4 regions of the Chryseobacterium wanjuense genome follow, and region 4 is predicted to be linked to each of the others. Evidence: riboswitches for the same ligand, from Rfam matches in the RefSeq annotation. Region 4 holds a riboswitch; each other region holds the start of a gene.
The links. A riboswitch is a leader RNA that binds a small molecule or an ion and turns the genes downstream of it on or off. The one in region 4 is predicted to bind cobalamin.
Positions count from the first base shown of each region.

Region 1: linked by a shared signal. The riboswitch ahead of BMX24_RS02080 (TonB-dependent receptor plug domain-containing protein) and the one ahead of BMX24_RS02580 (acyl-CoA thioesterase) in region 4 are both predicted to bind cobalamin.
Region 2: linked by a shared signal. The riboswitch ahead of BMX24_RS13085 (TonB-dependent receptor plug domain-containing protein) and the one ahead of BMX24_RS02580 (acyl-CoA thioesterase) in region 4 are both predicted to bind cobalamin.
Region 3: linked by a shared signal. The riboswitch ahead of metE (5-methyltetrahydropteroyltriglutamate--homocysteine S-methyltransferase) and the one ahead of BMX24_RS02580 (acyl-CoA thioesterase) in region 4 are both predicted to bind cobalamin.

Region 1 is NZ_FOIU01000001.1:456,479-459,642, reverse strand. Features, by position in the region: gene BMX24_RS02085 (cytidine deaminase) at 45-527, shown strand; gene BMX24_RS20955 (hypothetical protein) at 629-856, opposite strand; cobalamin riboswitch at 972-1,148, shown strand; gene BMX24_RS02080 (TonB-dependent receptor plug domain-containing protein) at 1,178-3,004, shown strand; gene BMX24_RS02075 (YncE family protein) at 3,018-3,164, shown strand, end outside.
Region 2 is NZ_FOIU01000002.1:287,449-290,612, forward strand. Features, by position in the region: gene BMX24_RS13085 (TonB-dependent receptor plug domain-containing protein) at 1-1,277, opposite strand, end outside; cobalamin riboswitch at 1,389-1,573, opposite strand; gene BMX24_RS13090 (SCO family protein) at 1,698-2,378, opposite strand; gene BMX24_RS13095 (YHS domain-containing protein) at 2,365-2,637, opposite strand; gene BMX24_RS13100 (hypothetical protein) at 2,849-3,164, opposite strand, start outside.
Region 3 is NZ_FOIU01000001.1:1,179,653-1,182,816, reverse strand. Features, by position in the region: gene BMX24_RS05320 (hypothetical protein) at 1-34, shown strand, start outside; gene BMX24_RS05315 (hypothetical protein) at 142-564, shown strand; cobalamin riboswitch at 636-820, shown strand; gene metE (5-methyltetrahydropteroyltriglutamate--homocysteine S-methyltransferase) at 1,225-3,164, shown strand, end outside.
Region 4 is NZ_FOIU01000001.1:562,064-565,227, forward strand. Features, by position in the region: gene BMX24_RS21305 (hypothetical protein) at 1-57, shown strand, start outside; gene BMX24_RS02575 (HD domain-containing protein) at 60-650, shown strand; gene BMX24_RS02580 (acyl-CoA thioesterase) at 956-1,339, opposite strand; cobalamin riboswitch at 1,448-1,634, opposite strand; gene BMX24_RS02585 (hypothetical protein) at 1,698-2,498, opposite strand; gene BMX24_RS02590 (endonuclease MutS2) at 2,779-3,164, opposite strand, start outside.

The DNA.
Region 1 (3,164 bases), 110 kb from region 4:
TTAAAAAGGAGTAATTTTATCCCCCTTTTTTTAATTCACAATATATGAAAAAAGAAACTCAAATCAGTTACGAATATTTTAAGAATAGCAGTGAACTGAACGATATAGAAAGAAAATTGTTCGAAAGAGCAAAACAAGCCCGCGAAAATGCATACGCTCCCTATTCACAGTTTTTGGTAGGATGTGCCATTTTGCTTGAAAACGGAGAAATCTACTCCGGAAACAACCAAGAAAACGCAGCTTTTCCATCCGGGCTTTGTGCAGAAAGAACAACATTATTCTGGGTTGCCGCCAATTTTCCGAATGTAAAAATTAAAAAGATTTTTGTAGTGGGTGGCCCGAAAGAATTTCATGAGAAAAACCCTCCGATTCCGCCTTGTGGAGCCTGCAGACAAAGCTTAATTGAGTATGAAACAAAGCAAAATGAAAATATCGATCTCTATTTTTCGAGTATGAATGAAGAGGTGGTAAAAGTGCATTCTATTAAGGATTTGCTGCCGTTTTATTTTGATGCGACGTTTTTGTAGGATGGAATTTTTAGTTTAAATAAAACAATTTTATTTCAGTAACATCAACTTTGTCATCCTGAAAGGATCTAAGCACTAATTTTTTAAGATGTTTTCTAACACTATGTTGAGATCCTTTCAGGATGACAAACTTCGTGTGGAGTTCCTATTTTTCTGGAGATTGCTTTACTTCGACAGGCTCGCTCAGTACAGGCTGATTTCCCTCCTTGCAATGACATAAAGAAATGGATAACTGCAACCCTAGCCCCGATAGGAACGGCATCCTTTTGGGTTGCGGGCGGAGCATGAACTGAAAGTTTACGAACGTAGTTCAGGAGCCCGTAACCCAAAAGATATAGTGGATAGCGGGAAAAAGCTTCTTATTATCCTGAGTACAAAATGACCGAAGAATTTCAACTTTTCTGTTAATATTTTTCTCGTTTTTGCATTTTTGACGAATAAGTTTATCTTTGCAAAAATTTTGGTTTCCAATCATTTGGAATGAAAAGGGAATTGGGCGAAAATCCCAAACTGTCCCCGCAACTGTAAATCGCAACTGAAATTTCTACGAAAAACCACTGTGAAAACGGGAAGGTGTAGAAAAGCGAAAGTCAGGAGACCTGCCAAAATTATAACTAAATACATTGCTTTCGGAGGAAAAGTAAAATAGAATGGATATAAAAAGATCTTTAGTACTGCTTTTTTCGTCTTACGGTTGTTTTCTTTTTGCACAAGAGAAGACGATAGATACCGTTTACATCTTTGATAATCAAATGAATAAGGTGAAACTTTTTCATAAAGTCAATACCATTACCCCAAAAGACATCGAGAAAAATACCACCAACCTTTCGGAACTTTTACGTTTTCAATCCCAGGTTTATATTAAAGAAAATGGTCGTGGAGCTGTTTCTTCGCCTTCATTCAGAGGGACAAGCGCGGGACATACTGCTTTTGTGTGGAACGGAATTAATATCAATTCTAATTTTCTGGGACAGGGAGATGTGAATAATATTCCGCTTTTCGGATATGATCAGCTCGAGGTAAAAGCCGGCGGAGGAAGCGTGCAATACGGAAGCTCGGCCATCGGAGGAAGCATTCACCTGAATAATAACCTTGATTTTAACAAAGATTTTGGAGCTGCACTCTATTCTGAAGTCGCTTCTTTTGACACTTATAATAATTTTGCGAAGGCTTCATTTAGCAATGATAAATTCAGTTTTAAAGTTTCGGGAAATTATTTTATCAGCCAGAACGATTATGAAGTTCGGGAGAAGGAGTACATCAACAGAAACGGAAGATATTACAATACCTCGGTGAATGTAGGAGCTTCTTATAAAATTGCTCCCCATCAAACAATTTCGTGGCAAAACCAAATTTTTGACGGCTCACAATACTACCCGATTTTTGTAGAAAACGGAAATAAAACCAAATATAAAGCCCAGACTTTAAGAAGTTTATTGGCTTGGGACATCCATAAATCCAAGCTTTCCAACAGTCTGAAAGCGGCTTATACAGAAGATAATTTCCAGTATTTCGGAGATATTGACAAACCTAAAGAAAGCGGTGCGGAAGGAAAGAATTATATTTTTAAAAATGATTTTAATTATTTCATCACCCCAAAAATCAATGTCAATGTGATCGGAGAATTTCAGGTGAATAAAGGAGAAGGATATCAGTCGGGAATAGGAGATATCAGCAGAAACATGGGATCTGTAGCCGGTTTGGTGAGATATTTTGCGACTCAGGATCTTCGTTTTGAAGCTGGAGTGAAAAAAGATTTTGTGGAAGACATCAGCTCTCCCCTTCTATACTCTTTTTCAGGAAAATGGAATGCCATGAAATGGTATAACATAGGAATGAGCGTTTCCAGAAACTTGAGAATCCCTTCCTTTAATGATCTTTATTGGGAAAAAGGAGGAAATCCTGACCTGCTTCCGGAAACTTCAACCAATTTGGATATGGATCATGAATTCAGTTTTGGTGATTTTAAAATTACTTTAAGTCCGTATTACATGGATGTCAAAAACTACATCAACTGGCTTCCGACACCTTACGGATACTGGGCTGCATTCAACACTTACAAAGCTGAAATTTACGGTCTGGAATCTCAGGTTACTTTTAATAAAAACTTTGGAAAACACGGTTTCAGGCTGAACGCCGGGTATACCTATTCAAAATCGATCAATAAAGACACGGGAATGCAGATGGTGTATGTTCCTATTCATAAAGCGTTCGGGAATATCGATTATCAGTATAATTTCCTGAGAGTGTATGTTCAGGGGCTTTTCAACGGTCTTACGTACACGACAACAGACGAAAAAAGAGCGGATGCGATAGATCCATATTTCGTTTTGAATACTGGCATTTCTGCTACCCTTCTTAAAAAATATACTTTAGGATTTAAAGTAAATAATATTACAAACACAGTCTATCAAACGGTTTCCTATTATCCGATGCCGAAAAGAAACTACAGTGTTTATGCAACAATTAATTTTTAAACTAAAAAATATTATGAAAATAAACAGACTTTTGACACTTGTATTTGCATCTGCATTACTTTTCAATGTTTCGTGTAGTGATGATGATAATGTAACGGAAGAAATGTACTACGGAAACGGATTCCTGGTTGCGAATGAAGGAAATTTCGGGAAGCCGAAT
Region 2 (3,164 bases), on a different contig from region 4:
GCTGCGGGCGTCCATTCTGTTCTGTCAGGAGATTTTGAATTTTTTTCGACATCTTCTGAAACGAAAGTTCCTAAAACGCTTCCTAAAAATTTAATCCGTTTCCATTCATACGTCGTTGCAAAAGCAGCCAGTGTCGTGTATCGCGTCGGAAAAGAAAAATTAACCAAGTCTGCGTTCAGATTATTATATTGAAAATCTACACTCGCACTGATATCCCAATTCGGAGTGATGGAATACAAATTGGAGGAAGACACATACAGTTCTCTTTGTATATATTGATTCTGAATTTTTATGGACGAGACCGTATCAACATAATGGGTATAATCATAAGCAAACTTGGCTTTTAATTGAGTTTCCAGTTTTGGGAATATTTTTTTCTTAAAAGTTCCTTGTACGAAATAATTTTCATCGGCCTGTCTTTGACCTCTTCCGTCGAAACGGTTGTTCACGATCGCTGCAGGAATTCCACGATTTGATAAATATCCGTATCCTCTGACATTCCAGCTTCCATTATTGACTGTTCCGTTAAGGCTTGTTTCAAAACGTTTTGCATGAATATCAGAATCCATTCTTTTGGCAATTGTATCGTAAGCAATTTCTCCGTCGGGGTATTTTTTTGTGTAACGGTATTTGTAAACGCCATCACTCTGGATAAATTCTGAACTGAAGCTTGCTGAAATATTTTCCGAAATTTTCTGTTCTAAACGAAAAGACGGATTAAATAAATCAATGGAACTATTTTTAAATCTTACAACGAGATTTGTTTTTCTGTTTCCTTTAAAAATTGGAATTTTTGGTTGTAAATAAATAGAACCCGACGAACCAAAATCTTTTGCAGGTTGAAAAATTTCACTTTTTTGACCATTGTAGAGAGAAATTTCCTCCAGATCATCCAAAGAATATCTTCCCAAGTCCACGACTCCATTCTGGGCATTCCCGATTTGAATTCCATCATAAAAAACACCAACATGCTGACTTCCCATACTTCGGATATTGATTGTTTTTAAGCCGCCAATTCCGCCATAATCTTTAATCTGGACTCCCGAAAAATACCTCAACGCATCAGCAACCGACTGACTGTTGAGCCGTTCCAGCTCTTCACCCGACAACACCTGTGCAGGAAGAATTTCTTTAAAATTTTTCTTCTGAATATTGACAGGAATGATTGTATGTTCCTTAAGACTGTCCTTAGATTGTGAAAATATAAGCTGAGCAGCCAACACAAAAACTGTGATAGCCACCTTATGAAGTTGAGATGTAAAAAATTTTGTCACCATTAGCTCATTAAGAATAATGATGACGCTAATGGATATAAGAATACAACGACAAAGCACAGCCGTAAACTGCACAGAATCATTGATGTCCTAAGCTTTATTCCACGAAAGCGTCAAACGTTAAATCTTCTGGCAGGTCTTCTGACTTACTCCGTTTTTGAAATCCTTCCCATTAAAAACAGTGGATATAATCTTCAAAAACTTTTTTTGTGGAGCTTACAGCAGCGGGTCTGTTCCGGATTTTCACCGGATTCCCTTTTAAGCGCTTTTTATGGCTCACCAGATTTCGGCAAAGATAGAAAATAATTAAGAATAAATGATGGAAGGATAATTATTTTGGTAGAGAGCTGGAAATCAGGATTTTGAAATTACAAGCGAAAAGCAAAGAACTTCAAGCTTCCATCATCCAGCTTCCTACCTAATTTATTTTAATAATTTTTTGATGTCTTCAATTAATATTTCTCTGTCAGGATGGTATTTTCCGGTCAGTTTTGGAGATTTTCCTTCCTGATCTTCATAATTCAATCCAGAGTAATACAGAATCGGCATATTGTCTTTGTTGTATCTGCAACGGATGTTTCCGTCTTTGTCAACAAGGGCGATCATTCCGCTGTGGTTGAGACTTTCGCCTTCATCTTCTTTATCGCCAACATAGATATTAAACTGATCTGCAATTTTTCCGATATAATCTCTGTTTCCTGTCAGAAAATGCCAGTTTGGAGACTTAGCGCCGATTTTTTTAGCATGTTCTTTTAATAATTGCGGTGTGTCATTTTTAGGGTCAATGCTGATGGAAATAATGCCAAAATCCGGACTGTTGATTTCATCTTCGATCGCCCTCATATTGGTATTCATCACAGGACAAATCGTCGGGCATCTGCTGAAGAAAAACTCGACCAGATAGACTTTTCCGAGCATATCTTTATTGGTGATTTTTTTGTTGTTTTGATCGGTCAGTTCAAAATCCGGAACTTTCATGACGGTGTACAAATTCTTTTTAAAATATCCCATTCCGACACCGATTCCGACGAAAAGCAAAGCGATAATCACAATGGGAATGATCACTTTACTCTTTGTATTGTTGGTTTTTTTATTTTTGGACATATTTTTCAGGATTTTTTTTGAATTCATCTTTACAACCAGCACTGCAAAAACCGTAAGTTTTATTTTTATACACCGCTGTGTCTTTCATATCCGGTTCCGTCGGCATATGGCAGATCGGATCTTCTGCGTTGGCAAATTTTATTTTTTTTGTATTTGATTTTGAAGATGTATTTTTTTTATGCTTTACTTTAGGAGTTTCCTGAGCACAGGCCATTAATGATATAGACAGAAATGCTGTCAAAATGATTTTAGATTTCATTTTAGTTTAAATTGAAATTAATGATAGTATTGAATGAAATTGATTGACTTTTTTAAACTAATTTAATATTGAAATCATTTTAAACGTAAGGTTCGCAAAGTTTTTCGAAAACTTCATATTTATACGTTCGCAAGGGCGTTAACACTCAGCAATTGATAGCAAAGGTTATTTCAATATTAAATTCAACTAAAAAATTAGTTTAAAATAAAAATTAAGCTAAAGGTGGATGAAATATTCGGGAAGAATATTCTGAAGTATGAAAATTGATATAAGCCGAATTTGGATTTTTTATTGGAATATCAAACTGGTTTTTATCTGAAAATGAAAGGATTTCGTTGGATAAAAAGACGTCCAGTCCAGAAATTTTTATCGTTTGAGAATTGTTGGATTGTTTTTCTGTTTTTGCCAATTCTTTTTCGACGTAACATTTCCCTTTACATGTTGATTGTGGAATATTTCTGTTTTCACAAAGGTTTTTTACAATGTAATCATAATTAATCGCATAATTAACCAATGGCAAAACCGGT
Region 3 (3,164 bases), 620 kb from region 4:
AAACACTAATCTCACAAATACTTTTCACAAATAGTATCAATATTATCAGTTGTTGAGAGAATCTGGACTTTAGAGAAGGTAAAATCTGCGTATTTTAGAAATCCCGATTTGAATTTAGTTGAAATATGAAATTTCTTATAAATGATAGACATAAATCATCCTGAATCTGAATTTATCTTTCAGGCAGGAACATTCACAGATAGAATTAGGAATTATTGCAGGAAATATATTTTAGAAACATTTGAAGAAAGAAAAATCACTTTTCAGGATATGAAAATTGAAGGTTTGATATTACAGGAGTTCTCAGAAATCCATTTTAAAGAAAATTTTATTAGCATTTCTCTTTTAATTAATGATTTAAATACTGAAATTGAAAAATTAGAATCTATTAATATTATTAGCGAAGATGGAAATTGTACTGTTTGCAATACAAAACTTACAACTTTCGATACTTTAATCAAAGAAAAAGATTTTAGATTTATTACTATTTGCAAAAAGTGTCCTAGTGAAATTTATAACATTTTAAATAAACTTGATTGGCTAACAGGAGCGGCATTTATTTAATTTAAAATCCAAAATTTTAAAAACTCAAACAAATATTCCCTACATTTGCCCCGAAAACAGTTCTTTAACATACTTCATCAAACGGAAAAGGTTTTACATAACGTAGATTAATAGGGAATCGTGTGAGAATCACGAGCTGTCGCGCAACTGTAAGTAACATACCAAAAGTTTTTGTCCAAGAATATCCACTGTGCAAACGGGAAGGATGACAAAGACTGTTACAAGTCAGGAGACCTGCCTGTTCCGAATTGACAATGCTTTCGCGGTTTGAAGCTTTTTGGTCATACAGATGATACTTTTTGAACGTATTTTGGTTTAAAATTTTAATCTTAATTTTTTAAACGCAAAGATTTTTTTGTTATAGCTTCTTATTTTTAGAGAGCAAAGAATTGCGACTTTGTCGCTGATGAAGCTAATGTTTCTTATACGTCCGCTTCTTAAAATCAATGAATTGATTCTTCTTTGCCTTCTTGAATATTGAAGGGTTTTTAATTAAATTTTGCGTCAAAAAAATAAAAAATTTAAGCCAATCCTTTTATTAAAGGAAAAATTACGTCCTCATTGTATCTACTCTATTCCACAAAATTTCTTTCTACAACTGCATTGCGAAGCATCTGAAGAGCTTTTAAAATCATTGTTTAATTTAAAAGTTTTAAGAAAATGCAAACGCACATTCTTGGCTATCCGCGTATTGGTAGCAACAGAGAACTCAAAAAAGCCTGCGAGCAATATTGGACGGGCAAAATCGATGTAAACGACCTTTTGGAAGTAGGAAAAACCATCACTCAAAACAACTGGAAACTGCAGCAGGAAGTAGGAATCGATCTTATCCCCTGCAACGATTTTTCGTATTATGACCAGGTTTTGGACATGACTTTGACGGTTGGAGCCATTCCGGAACGTTATCAGGAAATCGCTTTCAAAAAATCTGAGACCGATCTTTATTTTGCGATGGCAAGAGGTTTCCAGAAAGAAGGTTTGGACATCACTGCGATGGAAATGACGAAATGGTTTGATACCAATTACCATTACATCGTTCCTGAATTTCAAAAAAATCAGGAGTTTACATTATTTTCCAATAAAATTATTAAAGAATTCATCAATGCAAAACAGGCGGGAATCAATGCAAAACCTGTAATTATTGGCTTGCTGACGTATTTATTATTAGGAAAAGAAAAAGAAGAAGGTTTTGATAAACTGGATTTAGCGCAAAATTTGCTGCCGGTTTATATTCAAATCTTGAAAGAGCTTGAAAATCATGGTGCGGAATATATTCAGTTTGATGAGCCGTTTTTAGCTTTAGATTTAAATGAAAAAGCGAAAGAAACGTATCAGTTTATTTATGCTGAAATCAGAAAGCAGTTTCCGAAACTTAAATTTATTGTGACGACTTATTTTGAAGGATTAAAAGACAATCTTTCACTGGCAACTTCCCTTCCGATCGATGTTTTGCATATTGATCTGGTTCGTTGTCCTGAACAATTGGATGAAGTTTTAAAAACTATTCCTGAAACATTGAGCCTTTCTTTAGGAATCGTCGACGGAAGAAATATCTGGAAAAACGACTTTCAAAAATCATTACATTTTATTGAAAAAGCAGTTCAAAGAATTGGTTCGGAGAGAATTTTCATTGCTCCGTCCTGTTCATTGCTGCACGCTCCTTTTGACCTGGATTCTGAGAAAAATGAAGACATTTTATCTCCTGAAATCAAGCAATGGATGGCTTTTGCGAAACAGAAAGTATATGAGATTGTTGATTTAAAAAAATTAGCTTCAGAAAATCCGGATTATAACGCGTTACAGGCTTTAGCAGAAAATAAAAAAGCAATTGAAAACCGTAAAACCTCAACATTAATTCACAATCAGGACGTAAAAAACCGTGTTGATGTAACAACTGAGGAAGATGCACAAAGAAACTCTCCATTTACGATAAGAAAACAAACGCAGCAGGAAGTATTGAAGCTTCCTTTATTTCCGACGACCACGATTGGTTCGTTTCCGCAGACTAAAGAGGTGAGAAACTGGCGGGCAAAATTCAAAAAAAGAGAACTGAATGCCGAACAATACGATACTTTATTGAAACAGGAAACCGAAAGAACGATTCGCTGGCAAGAAGAAATTGGGATCGATGTCTTGGTTCACGGAGAATTTGAGCGAAACGACATGGTGGAATATTTCGGGGAACAATTGGCTGGATTTGCATTTACACAAAACGGCTGGGTTCAAAGTTACGGAAGCCGCTGCGTGAAACCTCCTGTGATTTTCGGAGATGTTCACAGACCGAATCCGATGACGGTGTATTGGTCGAAATATGCGCAATCTTTAACTCAAAAATGGGTAAAAGGAATGTTGACGGGACCTGTAACGATTCTTCAATGGTCTTTTGTGCGGGATGATCAACCTCGTTCATTGACTTGTAAACAAATTGCACTAGCGATTCGTGATGAGGTGAATGATTTGGAAAAAGTGGGAATCAGAATCATCCAGATTGATGAACCTGCGATTCGTGAAGGTCTTCCGTTGAGAAAATCTGACTGGCAGAATTATCTGAAATGGGCGGTTGAAGCCTTTAGAATTTCGGCAAGCGGTGTGGAAGATGC
Region 4 (3,164 bases):
AAATGGATTACCAATATTAAAGAATATCCAATAAACGAATATTATAAAGAAAATTAATAATGAAGATACAGAAGGAGATTGATTTTATTCTGGCAGTTGATGCCTTAAAAAATGTACAGAGAAGAAATTACAATGCAGATGATTCCAGAAGGGAAAATACGGCGGAACATTCGTGGCAGATTATTATTTTAGCCCAAATCCTTTATCCATACGCAAAAAACAGAGCAGATATTGATTTGTTGAGGGTGATCAGAATGCTGTCAATTCATGATCTTGTTGAAATTGAAGCGGGAGATACTTTTTTGTTCGACGAAGCGGCAATGGTCGGAAAGTTTGAAAGGGAAAAAATCTCTGCTCAAAATATTTTCGGAATTTTAGACGAACCTTTACGCTCAGAATTCTTTGATCTTTGGCTGGAATTCGAAGAAGAGAAAACTCCGGATGCAATTTTTGCCTGCTCCATCGACAGAATCATGCCTTTTATCTTAAACTCCCACACTTCCGGAAAAAGCTGGACAGAAGCCGGTGTTACGGAAAAGCAGATCAGAAATATGCTGGAAAATGCAATCAGTCGTGCTTCGGATGAACTGGGAGAGGCTTTTCAGTTGCTGATGGTTAAAAACTTGGAGACGGAAAAGGTGTTGAAATAAATTTTAATAAGAAAGAAGCACTCCCGTTAATTTGAGTGTTTTTCATAAGGTAATGAAGAACAATGTATCGGGAATTTTTTTGATAGATTTTTTCGAAAATCTATGAATTTGACGTCTTATTATTCCGTCAACAATCTAATTTTGCTTTGTTTAAATGCTTACAGCATGACAAAATGAGTGGTAATCTTGTAAATTAAAACGATTAAAAAAATAAAAAGTTTCGGCGGGCAAAGCCCGCCGAAACCGCTTAAAAAAACATTGAAAATACTGAGCTCCGGCGGCCGAAGGCCGCCGGAGCCTTTTATTTATAATACTTGAATTGGTTTCTTGAATTCATCAATCGCCACAAAAGTAAAATCGCCGACAATTGCTCTTTCCCTTTCGTAAGAATACATCTGTTCGGTGTAGATTTCTACATTTACTTTCATACTGGTAGTTCCGACGTGGGCTACTTTCCCGATCAGCTCGACGATCGTTCCTGCGGGAATAGGCTTTTTGAAATCGATTTTATCACTGTTTACGGTCACCACTCTTTTTCTGGCAAAACGTGTGGCGGTAATGAATGCCACTTCATCCATCAGCTGCATGGCCGTACCTCCGAAAAGCGTATCGTAATGATTGGTTGTATTGGGGAAAACTGCTTTAAAGATTCTGGTTTCCGATGCTGTAATTCTTTCTTCTGTAGTCATATTTCATTATTAATTAATGCGAAATGAAATATTATTAAAACTACAGAAAAACAGAGACAAAAATCCCTGAAGCATCCATCAGATCAATAAACTTCAAATCGCGAAAGTTTTTTGTTTAAAGAAAAGGCAGGTCTCCTGACTTGTAACATCTTTATTTCCTTCCCATCTTATGTAATACGAGACAGTGGATTCTTTATAAAGACTTCAGTTACTTACAGTTGCGCGACAGTTCGTGATTTTCACACGATTCCCTTTTAATCTGCAGTTAAGCAAAACCAGTTTCTAAAAAGAACTAAGCAAGAGGCAAGAAGCCAAAAGCTCAATACTTTTCGATGTAAAAATAATGATTATAAACGAATTATTCCGGATTTTTGAAAATGATCTGACTTTCGACCTTTCCCTGCTTAATAGTCCAGATCGTGGTATAACGGTTGGCACCTGAACCGTTGATCATATAAAGGAAAATATGGTCGTTGTCGATGGCCGTCACTCCGATATTGCTAAAATCCATCGTGGGCATAAACATATTTTTGATGGCGTCCCTCACAAAAACAGACCCTCTTCCCGGCTGCTGTACCCGGATGGATTTAATTTCGGTTAAGTCTTCTGGAAGCTCAGTTCCGACTCCCCAGGATTTTACTTTATCAATTTTAATGATATTTCCGTTCGCATCTTTCTCCTGTTTTTTGAGTTTGGCGTACGAAGGATAAACATCGATAATGACTTTTGTTCTTTGATTTCCCGGAATTTTCGGATTGGTATCGTCCGTGAAGATCAATGATTTCCCGTTTTTAGATTTTGAAGGCGTAAAATGCGGCAGCTGATCCACAAAAACAACACGGTTTTTATTCACCATTCCTTCTTTGGTGATGCTGTCGTATCTTACGAAAGGTTTTTCGGTGTCGTCTTTTTCAGGATATTTGATCCAGATCCATTCGGTTTCTCCCGGAGCCGGCTTTACATAAACAAAAACATCACCTGTTTTCATGCGGATCTTATCAATGATTTTTCGGTAATCTTCTTTGTGAACACGCACCATGGCATATCCTTCCTCAGCTTTTACAACGCCGAAAGGAACTTTATTCTGACCTTTCATCAAAGCCAAAGAAAAAAGACAGAAAACAGATAAATAAAACGCTTTGCTTACGGAAATCATCATGAAATTTTTTTGACAGTTCAAATATATAAATTAAATACTTTTAATAATACTGTTTCAATTCTTTTAAATCTTTAATTTTTAAACATTTCGAAACTTTTGACCATAATTCAAATTTAAATAAAAAGAGTGCCACAACGACACTCTTTTTTATCTTAACATCGACAACTAATCTGTTTATTATCCAAACTTAACAGGTTTTTGAAACCTGTTAGCTTTACATTTTCCAGAATGACAAAATGGGCTATTTCAGAGATTATTTTATATGCCTAACCATATAAATTTAAATTCTCTCCAATTCATCCGCATCAATCGTCGTCTTGAACGTTCCGTAATTCACAATCACCTTATTTCTGGAGATCTTTTCGATCGTTCCCACACTCGTGCTTCCGGTGATGCGAACCCGTTGTCCGACTTTCATCCACAGAGCGCGGTCTGTTTTACGCTTTTCTTCCAGTTTTTCGTTGGTTTCGGCGATTTTTTCAATGACATCTTCCTTCTTCAGTTGTTGGGTGATTTTTCTTTTCACCACCTGAAGCCGTTTACTTTCATCTTTGTCAGCTCCTATTTTCCTGAATTTTTCCTGTTCCAAAAGCTTCACAAAATCCTTCACCACATCTTTCCTCGATTTTCCTTTGGTATAGCTGTCGATGAACGTTTCAATTTTGT